Regions from separate parts of the Bradyrhizobium sp. USDA 4451 genome, predicted to be linked through region 2. Evidence: riboswitches for the same ligand, from Rfam matches in the RefSeq annotation. Region 2 holds a riboswitch; the other holds the start of a gene.
What was found. Region 2 has a riboswitch for glycine ahead of gcvT (glycine cleavage system aminomethyltransferase GcvT). Riboswitches for the same ligand answer to the same signal wherever they lie in the genome.

Region 1: linked by a shared signal. The riboswitch ahead of ACVMB0_RS31175 (D-amino acid dehydrogenase) and the one ahead of gcvT (glycine cleavage system aminomethyltransferase GcvT) in region 2 are both predicted to bind glycine.

Annotation. Positions count from the first base shown of each region.
Region 1 is NZ_JBTRCH010000001.1:6,660,459-6,670,135, forward strand. Features, by position in the region: tRNA gene ACVMB0_RS31150 (tRNA-Leu) at 178-264, shown strand; gene ACVMB0_RS31155 (PilZ domain-containing protein) at 339-626, opposite strand; gene ACVMB0_RS31160 (hypothetical protein) at 908-1,186, shown strand; gene ACVMB0_RS31165 (ABC transporter substrate-binding protein) at 1,248-2,867, opposite strand; gene ACVMB0_RS31170 (M20/M25/M40 family metallo-hydrolase) at 3,134-4,264, shown strand; glycine riboswitch at 4,350-4,456, shown strand; glycine riboswitch at 4,460-4,575, shown strand; gene ACVMB0_RS31175 (D-amino acid dehydrogenase) at 4,645-6,006, shown strand; gene ACVMB0_RS31180 (ABC transporter permease) at 6,166-7,107, shown strand; gene ACVMB0_RS31185 (ABC transporter permease) at 7,111-7,998, shown strand; gene ACVMB0_RS31190 (ABC transporter ATP-binding protein) at 8,176-9,677, shown strand, end outside.
Region 2 is NZ_JBTRCH010000001.1:6,816,279-6,825,955, reverse strand. Features, by position in the region: gene gcvP (aminomethyl-transferring glycine dehydrogenase) at 1-249, opposite strand, end outside; gene gcvH (glycine cleavage system protein GcvH) at 406-771, opposite strand; gene gcvT (glycine cleavage system aminomethyltransferase GcvT) at 785-1,930, opposite strand; glycine riboswitch at 2,073-2,165, opposite strand; gene alaS (alanine--tRNA ligase) at 2,366-5,056, shown strand; gene ACVMB0_RS31950 (cyclic nucleotide-gated ion channel) at 5,068-6,318, shown strand; gene ACVMB0_RS31945 (DUF3455 domain-containing protein) at 6,315-6,815, opposite strand; gene ACVMB0_RS31940 (NADP-dependent isocitrate dehydrogenase) at 6,853-8,067, opposite strand; gene ACVMB0_RS31935 (alpha/beta hydrolase family protein) at 8,189-9,677, opposite strand, start outside.

The DNA.
Region 1 (9,677 bases), 160 kb from region 2:
GTGTCCGGATTGAGGCTCAATCGCGGCGGCGCGCTGCTTATCCCAATGCGGCGCGGCCGACGCAAATGGAATCGCAGGCCGCAAGCTTAAGCCTTTGAAAGCTCACCTGTTAGCACCGGATAATGACAATTCCACTCCGCGCCCAAACGCGCTAGAAATCCGCGCGCCTGGCGCAACGCGGACGTGGCGGAACTGGTAGACGCAAGGGACTTAAAATCCCTCGATGGCAACGTCGTGTGGGTTCGAGTCCCACCGCCCGCACCAGCCTTCGCTCGCTTCGCGAGCTACGGCTTGGCAAGCCCGGCAACTTCTTCGTCAGCGATGGCTGCCCGCCGGCATCAATCAAACCCCAGTCCGATCCGCCGCTCCTTCTTCCACATCACCCGGCAGCTGTGGCGCTCGGCGTCGATGGCGAGGACGAAGCGATCGGGAAACCACAGCGGCGAGTTGACCTCGATGCAAGCGCCTTGAGGCGAGAGATTGCGGACCGTGCAGGGGATCGCCTCGCTGCCGAATTCGATCGCCCCCGACTTGAGGACGCGCCGACGCGAGCCGGCACGCCGCTCGTCGGTTGGCATTGGCTGGTGCGCGTTGGCTGGTGCGAGCCTGGTGGGGTCGTCGGCCATGAACCGGTCGGGGGTACGTACACAGACTGTCACGTTACGGCGCAATACTGACGAGAACCTTAAGGCGCGTCCAGCAGAGCTGGCATGCCAATGCTGTGGCCAAACCGCCTGCGCAGGCACATGCGGTATTGCGATGCTCGCATCACCTCATCGTGTTGTCCGATTGTGGCGGGGTTCACACGCCGCGATCGCCACGGGGTGTAGCCTTCGCGCATTGGAAATTCCGGCCGCGCATGTCGTGGCCGCGGCATTTCGACATCAATTTTGCCCGGAGATCGGCGATGGCGATTGCAAAGGCGCGCGATCATGGCGCCTCCAATCTCGAACACGGTGACGACGCGGCCCATTGCAGCAACGGGCTCAATGTACAGCAATTCCGTGACGCAACGCCCGACGAGCGCGCGATCTACCGGCGATGGATTCGCGGCGTGATCATGGTGTACGGATTGCTGGCACTTGCCGCGGGGGCCGCAGTCTGGATCAACGGCGCCGGCACCGGGCAGACGCAGCTCACCAGCTTGTCCAGTCCGAGCGGCGTGAGATCAGGCCACGCCAATTAGCTGTCGCAAAGAAAAATGGCCGGGACGAGCCCCGGCCATTTGTTTTGCGTCGAGCCGAGGCTTACTCGGACTTGTCGATGTTCCAGAAGATCGGCGTTGCCGGGCCGTCGAGCACGCCGGTCAGCGACTTCCGCCAGGCGCTCGGTCCCTGATACTGGCCGAGCGGAATGTAGATGACCTGCTCGTAGGCTTCCTTCTGAATATCGGCCGCGATCTTCTTCTGCTCGTCGAGCGAAGACGCGCGAACGAAGGCATCCTTCAGCTTCTCGATCTTGGCGTCCTCGGCCCAGCCGAACCAGCCGCCATTCTTGCCCTGCCCGCCAATCGAGAGATTGGCGATCGGGTTGGAGACGTCGGCGCTGACCCAGTTGGTGAAGAACATGTTCCAGCCGCCCTCCTTCGGCGGCTTCTGGCTGGCGCGGCGGGTCACGACAGTCTGCCAGTCGGTCGCTTGCAGGTCGACTTTGAAGCCGGCGTCGCGCAGCTGCTGGGCGACGACAATCGGCTGCGCCTTGAGCGTGGTGACGTCGCCGGGCGCCATGATGACGACGGGCGTGCCGTCATAGCCCGACTCGGCGAGCGCCTTCTTGGCCGCCGCCATGTCGCCGCCCTTCAACAACGTCTCGCCGCCGACATCGGTCGCGAACGGAGTATCACAGATGAAGAACGCGACGCAGGTCTTGTAATATTTGGGATTGCCGATCAGCGCGTCGAGCACCTGCTTCTGGTTGATCGCCAACAGTGCCGCCTGGCGAACCTTGATGTTGTCGAAGGGCGGGTAGAGGAAGTTCATGCGGCCCAGCGTCTGGAAACCGGCCTTGTTCAGCGTATCGATCTTGATGTCCTTGTCGGCTTCCAGGACCGATAGCGTGTCAAGCGACGGGTTCTCCAGGAAATCAATATCGCCGGACTGCAGCGCATTCATCGCGGTCTGGGCGTCGGCCATCGTGACCCACTCGACGCGGTCGACCTTCACCACCTTGCCGCCCGCGGTCCAGCTTGCCGGCTCCTTACGCGGCACGTAATCCTTGTTCTTGACGTAGACCGCCTTCACGCCCGGCTGGAATTCAGCCTGCACGAACTTGAAAGGGCCCGAACCGATCTGCTCCGGAATCGGCTTGTCCGGCGGCGTTTCGGCCAGCCGCTTCGGCATCATGAACGCGACGCGCGACGACGGCTTGCCGATCGACTCCAGCACGAGGCCGTAGGGTTCCTTCAGCTTCAGCGTGATCGTCTTTGCGTCGGTGGCTTCGATGCTCGCCGTGAAGTCCATCAGCTTCTGGCCCATGCCGTCGACCTTGGCCCAGCGCTTCAGCGAAGCGACGCAGTCTTCGGCCGTCACCGGCGCTCCATCGTGCCACTTCAGGCCGTCGCGCAGCGTGAACGTGTAGGTGAGCTTGTCGTCGGAGACCTTCCAGTCCGCCATCTGCGGCTGGATCTTGAAGTTGGCATCCGTCGCCAGCAGCGTGTCGTAGATCATGTAGCCGTGGTCGCGCGTGATATAGGCTGTGGTTAGAATCGGATCGATGACGCGCAGGTCCGAATGCATCACCGCGGTGATGGTCTTGTCCGCGGCCATCGCCTGCGGCGCAAACGACAATTCCTGCGGTGCGAATGACAGCGCAAGCGCCGACAACGCAGCCGCGAGCGTGCGGCGTTTCCAACGCGAGATAGGGAACATGCAAATCTCTCCTGACGTGTAACTGGTCAAAGCCGGCTTATTCGTTATGCATGCGGTCCGTTATTTAGGCGAACTAACATGCTGTATGGCTTGTGAAATCGAGACTTGCACCAAGCGCCAAGCGCGTCAATCGGTTTCGATCCGGATCGGACGTACACAAACGAATGAGGCCGCGGGCCGGATTTTGGCTTTACAAAATCGTCGGCGGAGATTTTCGTGAGCGCCGCGCGATGCCGGCGCCGTCAGAACAACAAGAGAGAACAACGATGAACCCCGCCAATCTCCCCTTTGACTCCGAAGCGATGCTGCAGGGCCTGCGCAGCTGGGTGGAATGCGAGAGCCCGACCTGGGACGCGGCTGCGGTCGAGCGCATGCTCGATCTCGCCGCGCGCGAGATGGCGGTCATGGGTGCGACGATCGAACGCATCGCCGGACGCCAGGGCTTTGCCGGCTGCGTCCGCGCCCGCTTTCCGCATCCGAAGCAGGGTCAGCCCGGCATCCTGATATCAGGCCATCTCGACACCGTGCACCCGGTCGGCACCATTGAGAAGCTCAAATGGCGCCGCGAAGGCAACAAATGCTTCGGGCCCGGCATCTTCGACATGAAGGGCGGCAACTATCTGTCGATCGAGGCCATCAGGCAATTGGCCCGCGCGTCCTTCACGACGCCGTTGCCGATCACCGTGCTGTTCACACCCGATGAAGAGGTCGGCACACCGTCGACGCGCGACATCATCGAGGCGGAAGCCGCGCGCAACAAATATGTGCTGGTGCCGGAGCCCGGCCGGCCGAACAACGGTGTCGTCACCGGCCGCTACGCGATCGCGCGCTTCAATCTGGAAGCCACCGGCAAGCCGAGCCATGCCGGCGCGACGCTGTCCTCCGGCCGCTCCGCGATCCGCGAAATGGCCCGTCAAATCATCGCCATCGACGGCATGACCACCGAGGACTGCACCTTCTCGGTCGGCATCGTGCATGGCGGCCAGTGGGTCAATTGCGTCGCCACGACCTGCACCGGCGAAGCGCTCAGCATGGCCAAGCGGCAGGCCGATCTCGATCGCGGCGTCGAACGCATGCTGGCGCTGTCCGGCACCGCCAACGACGTAACCTTCAAGGTGACGCGCGGCGTCACGCGCCCGGTGTGGGAGCCGGATGCCGGCACCATGGCTCTATACGAAAAGGCAAAGGGCCTTGCGGCCGGGATGGGCCTCGATCTTCCGCACGGCAGCGCCGGCGGTGGATCGGACGGCAACTTCACCGGTGCGATGGGCATCCCCACGCTCGATGGTCTCGGCGTTCGCGGCGCCGATGCACATACGCTCAACGAGCATATCGAGGTCGACAGCCTGGCCGAGCGCGGCCGCCTGATGGCGGCGCTGCTGGCGACGCTGGACTGATTGCACTGCACAACACGTTGGCACTGCCGGATCGAAATTTAGCCTTGTCCAATTTTAAGGCTTCGCCTACGGTCCGGCCGTCCAACGCGACGATGCGGGAGAGATCGAGGCGACAACATTCGTGTTGTCAGCTTCGGCGCCGATGGAGCAACCGCCCCGGAAACTCTCAGGCAAAAGGACTGTATCGTCAGGACGATCTGGAGAGAGACGGACATGGCCGCAGATCAAGGGCCGTGACGTCCACCGAAGGGGATAGTTCGCGTCCGGGCCCCGGCCCGGTGCGGATCAAGCTCTCAGGTACCGTGACAGATGGGGCGTCGAAACACCCGGTTTCACCGGTGGTTCGGCGACTCTAACAACACGGGAGCCTGAAGACCATCATGCCTCACATTGCGATCATTGGCGCCGGCATCACCGGCGTGACGACGGCCTATGCCCTGCTCGAACGCGGCTACAAGGTGACTGTGCTCGACAGGCACCGCTACGCCGCGATGGAAACCTCGTTCGCCAACGGCGGACAGCTATCCGCCAGCAACGCCGAAGTCTGGAACAGCGCGGCGACCATTCTCAAGGGGCTGCGCTGGATGCTGAGAAGCGACGCGCCGCTGCTGATGAACCCGAAGCCGAGCTGGCACAAATATTCCTGGATCGGCGAGTTCGTCGGTGGCATCGCGCGCTATCGCAGCAACACCATCGAGACCACGCGACTCGCCATCGAAGCGCGCAAGCATCTGTTCTCGATCGCCGAGCGCGAGAACATCGCCTTCGATCTCGAACGCCGCGGCATCCTGCACGTCTATCACGACAAGGCCGGCTTCGAGGCGGGCCTCAAGGTCAACACCTTGCTGCAGCAAGGCGGGCTCGACCGCCGGCCGGTGACGGCGGACGAGATACGCAGCATCGAGCCCGCGCTGCAGACGGCCTGCTATGGCGGCTTCTTCACGCCGTCGGACGCCACAGGCGATATCCACAAATTCACGCGCGGCCTTGCTGACGCCTGCGCTCGCCGCGGCGCGAGCTTCATCCATGAAGCCGACGTCGACACGATCGCGCGCGGCGACAACGGCTTCCGCATCGGCTGGAACGAAACCGCGTCGCACGATGGCGAGCACCCGACGCGACACGCGTTGCAGGCGGACGGCATCGTCATCTGCGCCGGCGTGGCGAGCCGCCGCTTCGCGGGCCTGCTCAACGACCGCGTCAACGTCTATCCGGTCAAGGGCTATTCGATCACGGTGCAGCTCGATGCGCCGCAAAGCCGGGACGCCGCGCCGACCGTCAGTCTGCTCGACGAAGCCGCCAAGATCGTCACCAGCCGGCTCGGCGTCGACCGCTTCCGCGTCGCCGGCACCGCCGAGTTCAACGGCTTCAACCGCGATATCAGGGCCGACCGCATCCAGCCGCTGGTGGATTGGGTGCGCCATCATTTCCCCGGGGTCGATACGTCGAAAGTCGTACCGTGGGCGGCCCTGCGCCCGATGATGCCGAACATGATGCCGGTGGTGCGCGCGGGACGGATTCCGGGCGTGTTCTACAACACCGGCCACGGTCATCTCGGCTGGACCCTGTCGGCCGCGACGGCGCAGATGGTCGCAGGCGCGATCGACGATTGGCGCGACCTCGATACCCCGCCGATGGCGCCGGCGTTCGGTGCCGGGCTTGACGGCGTGGCTTCCAGCGCGCGCAAGGCTGAAATCAATCCACCGTCCAGTGGACTGCTTCGAACGTCATCGGAGGACTAATCGCACCGACAGGACTGATTAGCTGCATCGCAAAAACCGCAGCGCCGATGGCACGGGACTTGCTCAACTTCTACCCCGTGTTGGCTACCATCTGTGCTACGGTCCGGTGTGCAACAGTCCCGCTGGGGACTTCATCGACCACAACCCAACGGATCCAATTTGCTCGGATATCTGCTTCGCCGCATCCTCGCCGCCATTCCCGTGATGGGCGTGGTGGCCCTGTTCGTGTTCCTGTTGCTGCGGTTGACGCCGGGTGACCCCGCCGCCATCCTCGCCGGCGACAATGCGACACCGGAACAGCTCGAACGCATCCGCACTTCGCTCGGCCTCAATGAGCCGATCTACATCCAGTTCTACACCTGGGTCGCGAAGCTCCTGCATGGCGATCTCGGCGTCTCGCTGATCTCGAACAAGCCGATCCTGGAGATGATTGCTCCGCGGCTCGAGCCGTCGATCTCTGTCGCGCTCGCCACCATCGTCCTCTCGATCCTGGTGGCGGTGCCGCTCGGCGTGATCGCGGCGTGGAAGCACGGCACCTGGATCGACCGCTGCGTGATGGGGCTGTCGGTGCTCGGTTTCTCGGTGCCGGTGTTCGTGATCGGCTATGTGCTGATCCAGGTGTTCGCGATCGATCTGCGCTGGGTCCCGGTGCAAGGCTTCAAGAGCATCTCGGCCGGCTTCGGTCCGTTCTTCGAGCGCATCATCCTGCCGACCTGCACCCTCTCCTTCATCTATGTCGCGCTGATCGCGCGCATGACGCGGGCCTCGATGCTCGATGTGCTCGGCGAAGATTACGTGCGCACCGCGCGCGCCAAGGGTATCGGCGAGACCGGCGTGCTGCTGCGCCATGCGCTGCGCAACGCCGCGGTCCCGGTCATCACCGTGATCGGCTCCGGCTTCGCGCTCTTGATCTCCGGCGTCGTCGTCACCGAGAGCGTGTTCAACCTGCCCGGCATCGGCCGTCTCACCGTCGACGCGGTGCTGGCGCGCGACTATCCGGTGATCCAGGCGATGATCCTGTTGACGTCGGGCATCTATGTCGCAGTCAATCTCTTGATCGACGTCGCCTACACCCTGCTCGATCCTCGTATCCGGTACTGAGCAATGGCGATCGAAACCCTTCCCGAAGCCTCGATTCCCGTCACCCGGCCGTTCCGCGTCAAGTTCGGCTTCCTGACCTCGACGCCGATCATCGCGGTTGCGACGATCTGCCTTGCCCTCATCATCCTGATGGCGATCTTCGCGCCGCTCCTTGCGCCGCATGATCCGCTGCTGCTGACGCCGGCGCAGCGGCTGAAGCCGTCGAGCGCGCAATATCTGCTCGGCACCGATGCCTATGGACGCGACCTGCTGTCGCGCATCATCTACGGCGCACGGATCTCGCTGGTGATCGGGCTCGGCGCCGCGGTCTGCTCGATCGTCGTCGGGCTCCTGATCGGCCTGGTCGCCGGCTTCTTCCGCTGGGTCGATGCGGTGATGATGCGCGTGATGGACGGCCTGATGGCGATCCCCGCCATCCTGCTTGCGATCGCCGTGGTGTCGCTGTCCGGCGCCAGCATCTGGACCGTGATGGTCGCGATCACCATCCCCGAGATCCCGCGGGTGGCGCGGCTGGTGCGCTCGGTGGTGCTGACCGCACGCGAGGAGCCCTATGTCGAGGCCGCGATCTCGCTCGGCTCCAGCCTGCCCAAGATCATGTGGCGGCATCTGATGCCGAACACGATCGCGCCGCTGATCGTGCAAGGCACCTATGTCTGCGCATCCGCGATCCTGACCGAGGCGATCCTGTCGTTCCTCGGCGCCGGCATCTCGCCGGAAACCCCGACCTGGGGCAACATCATGGCCGAGGGCCGCGCCTTCTTCCAGGTCAAGCCGTCGCTGATCTTCTGGCCGGGGCTGCTGCTCTCGATCGCCATTCTCAGCATCAACCTGATCGGCGATGCCGCCCGCGACGCGCTCGATCCCCGCATGAAGCAGCGTGAGGGCAAGTGACGGCTTCAGCGCTTCTGAAGCCGTCATTCCGGGGCGATGCGAAGCGTCGAACCTCAGATGCGCAGTGCGCATCGGGGAATCTCGAGATTCCGGGTCTGGTGCTGGCGCACCATCCCGGAATGACATTGGATAGTTCCCGCTGCTTCGCTCCTCGCAGCCGCGCCAAGAGAGCCTGACATGACCAACGTCGTCCTCGACATCAACAACCTCGTCGTCGGCCTCGGCCGCAAGGCGGATGCGCACCGCATCATCGACGACCTCTCGCTAAGGGTGCACGAGGGCGAGACGCTGTGCCTGGTCGGCGAAAGCGGCTCGGGCAAGTCGGTGACCTCCCTGACCACGATGGGCCTGTTGCAGAAGGGCACGCTGGTGCCGTCGGGCGGCAGCGTCAAACTGGTCGGCGAGGAGCTGCTGACCGCCACCGACCGGCGGCTGCGCCAGTTGCGCGCCACGCGGATGGCGATGATCTTCCAGGAGCCGATGACCGCGCTCAATCCTGTCGTGCCGGTCGGACGCCAGATCGACGAGGTGCTGCGCGCTCATACCGATCTCGACGCCCGCGCGCGGCGCCAGAAGATTTTGGCAATGATGGAGCATGTGCGGCTGCCGGACGTGCAGCGCATCTTCTCCTCCTACCCTCACCGCCTCTCCGGCGGTCAGCGCCAGCGCATCATGATCGCGATGGCGCTGGTTCTGGAACCGAAGCTCCTGATCGCCGACGAGCCGACCACGGCACTCGACGTTACTACCCAGAAGCAGATCCTCACGCTGATCCGCGACCTGCAACGCGATCACGGCACCGCTGTTCTGTTCATCACCCACGACATGGGCGTGGTGGCGGAGATCGCCGACCGCGTCGCGGTGATGCGCCACGGAAGGCTGGTCGAGACCGGCCCGCTGCAGGAGGTGCTGCGCACGCCGAAGATGGAGTACACCCGCAACCTCCTGTCCTCGGTGCCGAGCCTCGTGCCGCGTGCGCCACGCCCCGACACGAAAGAGCCGGTGGTGCTGGAAGCCAACGAGCTCAGCAAGGTCTACCGGGAGCGCTCGCTGTACGGCAAGGCCCGCGAGGTCGCCGCCGCCAGCAACGTCACGCTGACGCTGCGCAAGGGCCGCACGCTCGGCATCGTCGGCGAAAGCGGCTCCGGAAAATCCACGGTGGCGCGCTGCATCGTCCGCCTGATCGACCCGACCTCGGGCGGCGTGCGGCTTGCCGGCCGCGAGATCTCCGAGCTGTCGCGGCGGCTGTTGCAGCCGCATCGCCAGAAGATCCAGATCATCTTCCAGGACCCCTACCGCTCGCTCAATCCGCGCGTCACCGTCGGCGAGAGCATCGCGGAGGGCCCGATCAATTACGGCATGCCGCGCAAGGATGCGCTGGCACGGGCCCGCGAGCTGCTCGAGCTGGTCCATTTGCCGCCCGACGCGATCTCGCGCTACCCGCACCAGTTCTCCGGCGGCCAGCGCCAGCGCATCGCGATCGCACGTGCGCTGGCGCTCGATCCCGACGTGCTGGTGGCGGACGAAGCGGTGTCCGCACTCGACGTCTCCGTGCAGGCGCAGGTTCTGGAGCTGCTCGACGAAATCCAGCGGCGGCTGGGCATCGCGCTGCTGTTCATCACGCATGATTTGCGCGTCGCCGCCCAGATCTGCGACGACGTCGCCGTGATGCAGCGTGG
Region 2 (9,677 bases):
CGTGAACACCTGGTTCTGCGCGGCGAGCTCGCTCATATGCGCGAGCGCCTCGGTTTCGCTCAGCGCCCGGCCGAGGTCGAGCGGCGCCTTCTGCCGGATCGACGCCGGCAGCGTCTCATTCATCAGCGCCTGCAGGCTCGCGGCGCCGACCGTCTCCAGCATCGCGTTGACGTCGCGCGGTGACGGTCCGATGTGGCGGCGGACGAAATCGGTGGCGGCTTCGTTGATCGGCTTGAAGGGCGCGTTCATGACGGGGTCCTCGTTGTCAGCCGTCATACCCCGCGAAAGCGGGGTATCCAGTACGCCGAGGCATCAGCGTTCAAGCTGAGGAGGCGCGGCGTACTGGGTCGCCCGATCAAGTCGGGCGATGACAGGGAGTGTGTGGTCGCAATCTGCTTCATTCTCTCAGGCGGTGTGCGCGGCGTAGGCGGCTTCATCCATCAGGCCGCCGAGTTCGCCCTTGTCTGATATCTTCAGCTTGAAGAACCAGGCCTTGCCGCCGGCATCCGAATTGACCAGCGCGGGATCGGCCGTGAGCGCCTCGTTGACCTCGACCACTTCGCCGGTGATCGGCGCATAGACGTCGGAGGCGGCCTTGACGGATTCGACGACGGCGGCGGCCTCGGCCTTTTTCAGGCTGCGGCCGATCTTGGGCAGTTCGACGAACACCACGTCGCCGAGCTGCGATTGCGCATAATCGGTAATCCCGATCGTGGCGACATCGCCCTCGATGCGGAGCCATTCGTGGTCGGACGTGTACAGCGTCGTCATGGGGATCGATCCTTCAGCGTTTGTAGGTATTGGGGACGAAGGGCGTGGCGGCGACTTTCAGCGGCAGCCGCTGGCCACGCACTTCGGCGAAAACGGTGGTGCCGAGCGCGGAAAGGGCGGTCGGCAGATAGCCCATCGCGACCGGTGCATTGAGGCTCGGGCCGAAGCCGCCCGAGGTCACCTTGCCGATCGGCTCGGGCGAGGTGGCGTCGGCGAACAGCGCTGCGCCTTCGCGCACCGGCGCACGGCCATCGGGCCGCAGGCCGACGCGGCGGCGAGTGGCGCCATCAGCGAATTGCGCGAGGATCTTGTCGGCGCCGGGAAAGCCGCCGGCGCGGGCGCCGCCGCTGCGGCGGACCTTCTGCACCGACCATTCCAGCGCGCCTTCGACCGGCGTGGTGGTGGTGTCAATGTCATGTCCGTAGAGGCAGAGCCCGGCTTCGAGCCGCAGGCTGTCGCGCGCGCCAAGCCCGATCGGCAGCACGTCGGGATTGTCGAGCAGCGCGGTGACCAGGGCTTCCGCCTTGTCCGCGGGTACTGAAATCTCAAAGCCGTCCTCGCCGGTGTAACCGGAGCGCGAGACGAAGCAGTCGATCTCGGCGACGCGGCGCGGGCCGGCGTCCATGAATTTCATCGAACTGACATCTGGACAAAGCTTTGCCAGTGCCGCTTCCGCTTTCGGCCCCTGCAGCGCGATCAGCGCGCGGTCGGCCAGCGACACGATCTCGCAGCTGTCGGAAAGATTCGCGCGCAGATGCGCCTCGTCCGCGTCCTTGCAGGCGGCGTTGACCACCAGGAATAGATGATCGCCGAAATTCGCCACCATCAAATCGTCGAGCAGGCCGCCGTCCTTGTTGGTGAATTGCGCGTAGCGCTGCCGTCCCGGCGCGATGCCGACGATGTCCTGCGGCACCAGCTTCTCCAGCGCGAGCGCCGCGTCTGCGACCTTGCCGGATTTGGCCTTCAGCACGAGCTGTCCCATGTGGGACACGTCGAACAGGCCGGCATCCTTGCGGGTGTGCAGGTGCTCCCTGAGCACACCGGCCGTGTATTGCACCGGCATGTCATAGCCGGCGAACGGCACCATCTTGGCGCCGCGCGCCAGATGCAGCGCGTGCAGCGGGGTCTGTTTCAGCGGGGAAGTTTCGCGCACAAGCATCACAGGGCCCTCGCGGTTCCCGCCGGGGACCTATTTCCCCTTGAGAAACCTGCAGAAAGCCCCATCTGTCGCTGTGCCTGAGAGTATTATCCCGTCGGCGGACGCAATCGGGGAGAACCCCAGCGCCTCTTTCCAGATGTCAGACGTCACGCGGTCCTTTTGCCTGAGAGTTTCCGGGGCGGTTGCTCCTTCGGCGCCGGCCCAGGACAGGGCCGGTCTCTCCCGACGTGACTACTTACAGGTAGGACCAAAACACGGCCCCGCCAAGGCTGTCAACGCACCCGGACGACTATCAACGGGCTTTGTGCTGTTGCGGCAAGCCCATGATCCGGCTGCACAGTTTCTGGACACCGCAGCTGGCAATGTCTAAAAGCGTTCGGCCGGAAAATGACGCCTTTTTGCGGCTGGCCGGCCCCTTTTTCCGATTGGATGAACATGAGCAGCGTCAACGACATCAGGTCGACATTTCTGAACTTCTTCAAGGAGAACGGCCACGAGATCGTGGCCTCGTCGCCGCTGGTGCCGCGCAACGACCCGACCCTGATGTTCACCAATGCCGGCATGGTGCAGTTCAAGAACGTCTTCACCGGCGTCGAGAAGCGCAGCTATCAGCGCGCCACGACGTCGCAGAAATGCGTGCGCGCCGGCGGCAAGCATAACGACCTCGACAATGTCGGCTACACCGCGCGCCATCTCACCTTCTTCGAGATGCTCGGCAACTTCTCGTTCGGCGACTACTTCAAGGAGCGCGCGATCGAGCTCGCCTGGAATCTGATCACCAGGGATTTCGGGCTGAAGAAGGACAAGCTGCTCGTCACGGTCTATCACACCGACGACGAGGCGGCCGGCTACTGGAAGAAGATCGCGGGCTTCTCGGACGACCGCATCATCCGCATCCCGACCTCGGACAATTTCTGGGCGATGGGCGATACCGGTCCCTGCGGTCCGTGCTCCGAGATCTTCATCGATCGCGGCGAGCACATCTGGGGCGGACCTCCGGGTAGCCCCGAGGAGGACGGCGATCGCTTCCTCGAGTTCTGGAATCTGGTGTTCATGCAGTACGAGCAGGTGACGAAGGAGGAGCGCGTGGCGCTGCCGCGTCCCTCGATCGACACCGGCATGGGCCTCGAGCGCATGGCCTGCATCCTGCAGGGCGTCGAGAGCGTGTTCGAGACCGATCTGTTCCGCCATCTGATCGACGCAGCCTCGTCGGCGCTCGGCCATGGGCCGAACGCGCAGAACGTCGCATCGTATCGCGTCATCGCCGACCATCTGCGCTCGTCGGCGTTCCTGATCGCCGATGGCGTGCTGCCGTCGAACGAGGGCCGCGGCTACGTGCTGCGCCGGATCATGCGCCGCGCGATGCGCCACGCGCAGCTCCTGGGCGCCAGCGAGCCGCTGATGCATCGCCTGGTCTGGGCGCTGGTCCGCGAGATGGGCCAGGCCTATCCGGACCTGGTGCGCGCGGAAAAGCTGATCGAGGAGACGCTGCAGCTCGAAGAGACCCGATTTCGCAAGACGCTGGTGCGCGGACTGTCGATCCTCGACGAGAAGAGCGCCGGCCTCAAGAAGGGCGACATGTTCGACGGCGACACCGCGTTCACGCTGTACGATACCTATGGTTTCCCGCTCGACCTGACGCAGGACGCGCTGAAGTCGCGCGGCATCAGCGTCGACCAGGCGGCGTTCACCGACGCGATGGAGCGCCAGCGCGAGAAGGCGCGCGCCTCCTGGGCCGGCTCCGGCGAGGCGGCGACCGAGACCATTTGGTTCCCGCTGCGCGAGAAGCTCGGCGCGACCGAATTCCTCGGCTATGAGACCGAGAGCGCGGAAGGCGTGGTGACGGCGCTGGTCAAGGACGGCGCCGAGGTCGATGGCCTCAAGGCCGGCGAGAGCGGCGCGATCGTGCTGAACCAGACCCCGTTCTATGCGGAGTCCGGCGGTCAGGTCGGCGACATCGGCGTGCTCACCGGCGAGGGCGTCAAGTTCCGCGTCACCGACATGCAGAAGAAGGCCGGCGATCTGTTCGTGCATGTCGGCACGGTGGAGCAGGGCACGCTGAAGGCCGGCACCGCGCTGCAGCTCGAGGTCGACCACGCGCGCCGCTCGGCGATCCGCGCCAACCACTCGGCGACCCATCTGTTGCATGAGGCGCTGCGCCAGGTGCTCGGCGATCACATCGCCCAGCGCGGCTCGCTGGTCGCGCCCGATCGCCTGCGCTTCGATTTCGTGCATCCGAAGCCGATCACGCCGGAAGAGCTCGCCCGCGTCGAGGACATCGCCAACGATGTCGTGCTCGAGAATGACGAGGTGACGACCCGCGTGATGGCCGTCGACGACGCCCGCGAGGCCGGTGCGCGCGCGCTGTTTGGCGAGAAATACGGCGATGAAGTCCGCGTCGTCTCGATGGGCAAGAGCGCCCGCGAGCACGGTCAGAACGCGCTCGGCTGGTCGGTCGAGCTCTGCGGCGGCACCCATGTCCGCCGCACCGGCGACATCGGCCTGATCTCGGTGACCAGCGAGAGCGCGGTCGCCTCCGGCGTGCGCCGCATCGAGGCGCTGACCGGACGTCACGCGCGCAAGCACGCCAACGACACCATGGCGCTGGCGAAGAGCGCGGCGGCCGAGCTGCGCACCTCGATCGAGGACGTCCCGGCGCGCATCACAGCCCTGATGGAAGAGCGCAAGAAGCTCGAGCGCGACCTGTCGGATGCCAGGAAGAAGCTCGCGATGGGCGGCGGTAGCGGTGCGTCGAACGGCGCGGCGTCCGGTGTCCGCGAGGTCGGCAACGTCAAGCTGCTGGCGCGTGCGGTCGAGGGCGTCGAGACCAAGGATCTGAAGAGCCTGGTCGACGACGGCAAAAAGCAGATCGGCTCAGGCGTGGTCGCGATCGTCGGCGTCACCGAGGACGGCAAGGCCGGCATCGTGGTCGGCGTCACCGCCGACCTGACCTCGCGCTTCAACGCAGTCGAACTGGTGCGCAAGGGCTCCGAGGTGCTCGGCGGCAAGGGCGGCGGCGGCCGGCCCGACATGGCGCAGGCCGGCGGCCCCGACGGCGCCAAGGCCGATGCCGCGCTGTCGGCGATCGAGCAGGCCATGACTCAACAGGCATCGGCTAGCGCCTGACGGAGAGGCTGATCGTGGCGACGGCTCCGCTCAAGCCCACGATCAGCGATCCCGGGCTGCGCGACCGTCTTTACGAGTTGCTGGAGCGCGATGACCTGCCGCATTCGGGCGGCTCGCGGTTTGCCGGGATCATCGTCGCCATCATCGCGGTCGATGTGCTGGCCGCGATTCTGGCCTCGGTGCCCGAGATCGACGCGCAGTTGGGCTGGCTGCTGACGACGATCGAGATCGCGGCGGTGGCCGCCTTCGCGCTGGAATATGCCGCGCGGCTCTGGAGCGTGGTCGGCCATTCCCTGCGGGACGTGACGCCGCTGCAGGCGCGGCGCGAATACGCCTTCTCGGCGCTCGGCGTGATCGACCTGTTCGCCTTCCTGCCGTCGGCCATTGCGCTTGCGATCGGCGACAGGACCGCGCTGGTGCTGTTCGGCATGCTGCCGTTCCTCAAGCTGGTGCGCTATTCGACCGCGATGCGCTCGTTGCTGGCGGCGCTGCATGCCGAGCGGCGCACGCTGTTCGGCTGCGTCGTGATCCTGACCGGGGCGGTGCTGCTGTTCGCCTCGCTGCTCTATGCCATCGAGCACAAGGTGCAGCCGGACAAGTTCGGCACCATGCCGCAGGCGATGTGGTGGGCGATCGTGACGCTCGGCACCGTCGGTTACGGCGACGTCGTTCCGGTGACGCCGCTCGGGCGGATCGTCACCGTGGTTGCGATCGTGGTCGGCTTTGCGATGATCGCGCTGCCGGTCGCGATCATCTCGACCGCGTTCGCCGACGAGGTCCGGCGCCGCGACTTCGTCGTGACCTGGGGCATGCTGGCGCGGGTGCCGCTGTTCTCGCATCTCAATGCCGCCGATATCGCCGACATCATGCGGCTGTTGCGGTCGCAGACCATCGAGGCCGGAGAGGTGCTGGTGCGGCGCGGCGATGCGGCGTCTTCGATGTATTTCATCACCGCGGGCGAGGTCGAGATCGACCTGCCGAGTCAGCGGGTGCGCCTTGCCGACGGCACGTTCTTCGGCGAGATCGCGCTGTTGCGCAGGACCAATCGCTCCGGCACGGTGACGGCGACGCGCAAGACCAAGCTCCTGTTGCTCGATGCGCAGGACTTCCACGCCCTGATCGAGCGCATGCCGGCACTCGCCGCCCATGTCCGCGAGACCGCGGAAGCGCGGCTTGCCGATCCGCTCGCGGCTGGTGGCGACTTGGCGGCCGCGGAGATCGCGCAAGCGCCGCGCGAGACCGACGGCGGGATCCGGGATTAGTCGCGGCGCAGGAACACGTAGTCGGCAGAATACGCCGCGCTCTTCAGCGCGCCGGCCTTGTCGCAGGCGCCGCTGAGTTCGCCGCCCGAGGTGTTGATCCGCTGCACGGTGGCGACGCTGGAGAACAGGCCATTGCCGCGATGGGCGATCACCTCGAGCTTCAGCCAGGGGATATCCGCAGCCGTTGCGCCAGGTGCGCTGCCGGCGGTGCGGGCGGTCACTGCGCTGCCGTCGACATGCTCCCAGTTCGGGCCCGCATAATGCCGGCCGACCGTGCGGCCATCGGCGATCAGGGTCGCGACCGGCTCGCGGAACGACCAGGCGAGCTTGCCGTCGGTGACCGGCTTGCACTCATAGAGCTGCGCGCCCTCGGCATGGACGGTGAGGACCGGAGATTCGCCGGGCGCCGCGACGGCGTCGGGCAGCGGATCGGCGGCGAGGGCCGCCGATCCTGATAGCAGGATAGATGCGAGCGCCGCGGCTCTGACAAGGGCCATGATCTGCGCTCGCTGCTGTCGTCCGGGGACGGCGGGCTTAGCCCGCCATGGCCTTCACGAGGTTGTCGGACACCTTGTCGAGGAATCCAGTGGTCGAGAGCCAGCGCTGATCGGCGCCGACCAGGAGCGCGAGGTCCTTGGTCATGTAGCCCTCCTCGACGGTCGCGACGCAGACCTTCTCCAGGGTGGTGGCGAACTTCGCCAGTTCCGGATTGTTGTCGAGCTTGGCGCGATGGGCAAGGCCACGGGTCCAGGCGAAGATCGACGCGATCGAGTTGGTCGAGGTCTCCTTGCCCTTCTGGTGCTCGCGGTAGTGGCGGGTCACGGTGCCGTGGGCGGCTTCGGCTTCCACCGTCTTGCCGTCCGGGGTGAGCAGCACCGAGGTCATCAGGCCGAGCGAGCCGTAGCCCTGGGCCACGGTGTCGGACTGCACGTCGCCGTCATAGTTCTTACAGGCCCAGACATAGCCGCCGGACCATTTCAGCGCCGAGGCCACCATGTCGTCGATCAGGCGGTGCTCGTAGGTCAGGCCCTTGGCCTCGAATTCCTTCTTGAACTCGCGGTCGTAGATGTCCTGGAAGATGTCCTTGAAGCGGCCGTCATAGACCTTCAGAATCGTGTTCTTGGTCGAGAGGTAGACCGGGTAGTTGCGCAGCAGGCCGTAGTTCAGCGAGGCGCGGGCGAAATCGATGATCGAGTCGTCGAGATTGTACATCTCCATCGCGACGCCGGCGCCGGGCGCCTTGAACACTTCGCGCTCGATCACGGTGCCGTCCTCGCCGACGAATTTCAGCGACAGCGTGCCCTTGCCCGGGAATTTGATGTCGGTGGCGCGGTACTGGTCGCCATAGGCGTGGCGGCCGATGATGATCGGCTTGGTCCAGCCGGGCACCAGGCGCGGCACGTTCTTGCAGATGATCGGCTCGCGGAAGATCACGCCGCCGAGGATGTTGCGGATGGTGCCGTTCGGCGACTTCCACATCTGCTTCAGGCCGAACTCCTTCACCCGGGCCTCGTCGGGGGTGATGGTGGCGCATTTGACGCCGACGCCGACCTTCTTGATGGCCTCCGCCGCGTCGATGGTCACCTGGTCGTTGGTCTCATCGCGGTATTCCATGCCCAGATCGAAATACAGCAGTTCGACATCCAGGAACGGGTTGATCAGCTTGTCCTTGATGTACTGCCAGATGATCCGGGTCATCTCGTCGCCATCGAGCTCGACGACGGGATTGGATACCTTGATTTTTGCCATGACGGAGAGGCCCTCTTGGGAACAGCGCGCTTTTGACGGCGGGATGGTGGAATACGCCTGCGCTATAGCACCGCCCGGGGGCGGGCGGAAGCGGACCGGTTATGCACTTTAAGCCCATCTTTTAGCCTAAAATGCCGCCTGCGTGGCCGTCCCTGCGACGATGTACCAGGTCACGAACAGGCCCGCGATCAGGGCCCCCGGCAGGCTCGATCCGGTCCGCCGCCAGGTGAAGGTCGCGATCACGGCGACGATCGCGAGCAGCGGCACGAACTGGATCGCGACGATGGTCGAGAGCGGCACGAAACCGGGGTCCGGGATCGGGTTGAACAGCTTTCCGCTCAGCCACAGCGTGCCGTATTGCAGCGCCAGCAACACGATGAAACCGAGCGTCAGGGCCAGGATGTTGGTCAGGTACAGCGCGCCGCGCGGCGTATCCATGGTCGAGAAATTCCGGTGCAGCACGTGCAGCGCCACGACGAAAAACGCCGTGAACGGAATCAGATAGATCAGGAAGATGAGGAATTGCTTCGCGCTCATCAACTTGAGTGCGACGATCCAGAACCGGAAGTCGATCTTGAAGGCGAGGTCGGCGAGCCAGAGCGCGGCGTAACCCACCGCAACCGACGCCAGCGCGATCACGATGGATTGACCGACGAGGCCCCGCCCGGCTGGCGCGCTTCGGCGCGAACCGCATCAGGGCCAGTGTGATCAGGAGGTTGATAATAGCCCAGACCAGGATCTGGTTGGTGATGCCCTGCGGCAGGAATGCGCTCGGGGTGACGAAGGTGCCGCCCAGTGCAAAGGCCGGGTAGTAGGTCAGCGCCGGGATGAAGGCCGACAGGATGAACGCCGCGGTCCAGCGCCGGCCGCTCGCCGCCTGATGCGGCGGCATGGTGCCGTCGGCGACCGCGGGCAGACGCAGGCGGGAGAACGCCAGTGCTTCAAGCAGCCCGTCGAACGTTCCGATCACGAGCGCGATGAAACCGATAAGGGCGATCAGCGTGCCGATCTCCTTGCGGAACCAGATCTGGTCGTCGACCGGACGCGGTGTGCCGCCCTTCAGGGTCTTGGCGAACCAGTCGAGGCTGTAGCCGATCGCCTCATGCGAGATGTGCTCGGCCGGATGGGTCATCGCCGGCGTGTACAGCGCCCGTGCGGTGCCATTGGCCGGATCGCCATAGACCTTGCCCGGCTCGACCGCGCCCTGGGTGCCGAACAGCGCCCAGAGCTTCGGGCTGGTGGTGACGTCGCGGGCGAGGTCGACGCCCCACATCAGGGTGGAGAATTCCTCATACTGCGCGAACACCAGTGCGGTGTTGCGCGGCCACGACGTCGTGCCCTCGGCGGCGAACGGCTTGCCGGTGGAGGAGCCTTCCAGCACCATCGACTTGTAGTCATTGGGCATCGCTGCGGCGGCGGCGAGCACGGTCCAGCCGCCCATCGAATGGCCTTCGAGACCGATGTTCTCCTTGTCGACGAATGGAAGGCTGCGGAGATAGGCGAGGCCGTCAGGTCCGCCAAAGCCGTTGGCGAAGGAGGGCGGGTCGCTGTAGCCATGGCCGGTCTGGTCGAGCGCCAGCACGACGTAGCCGCGGCGGGCGAACTCGATG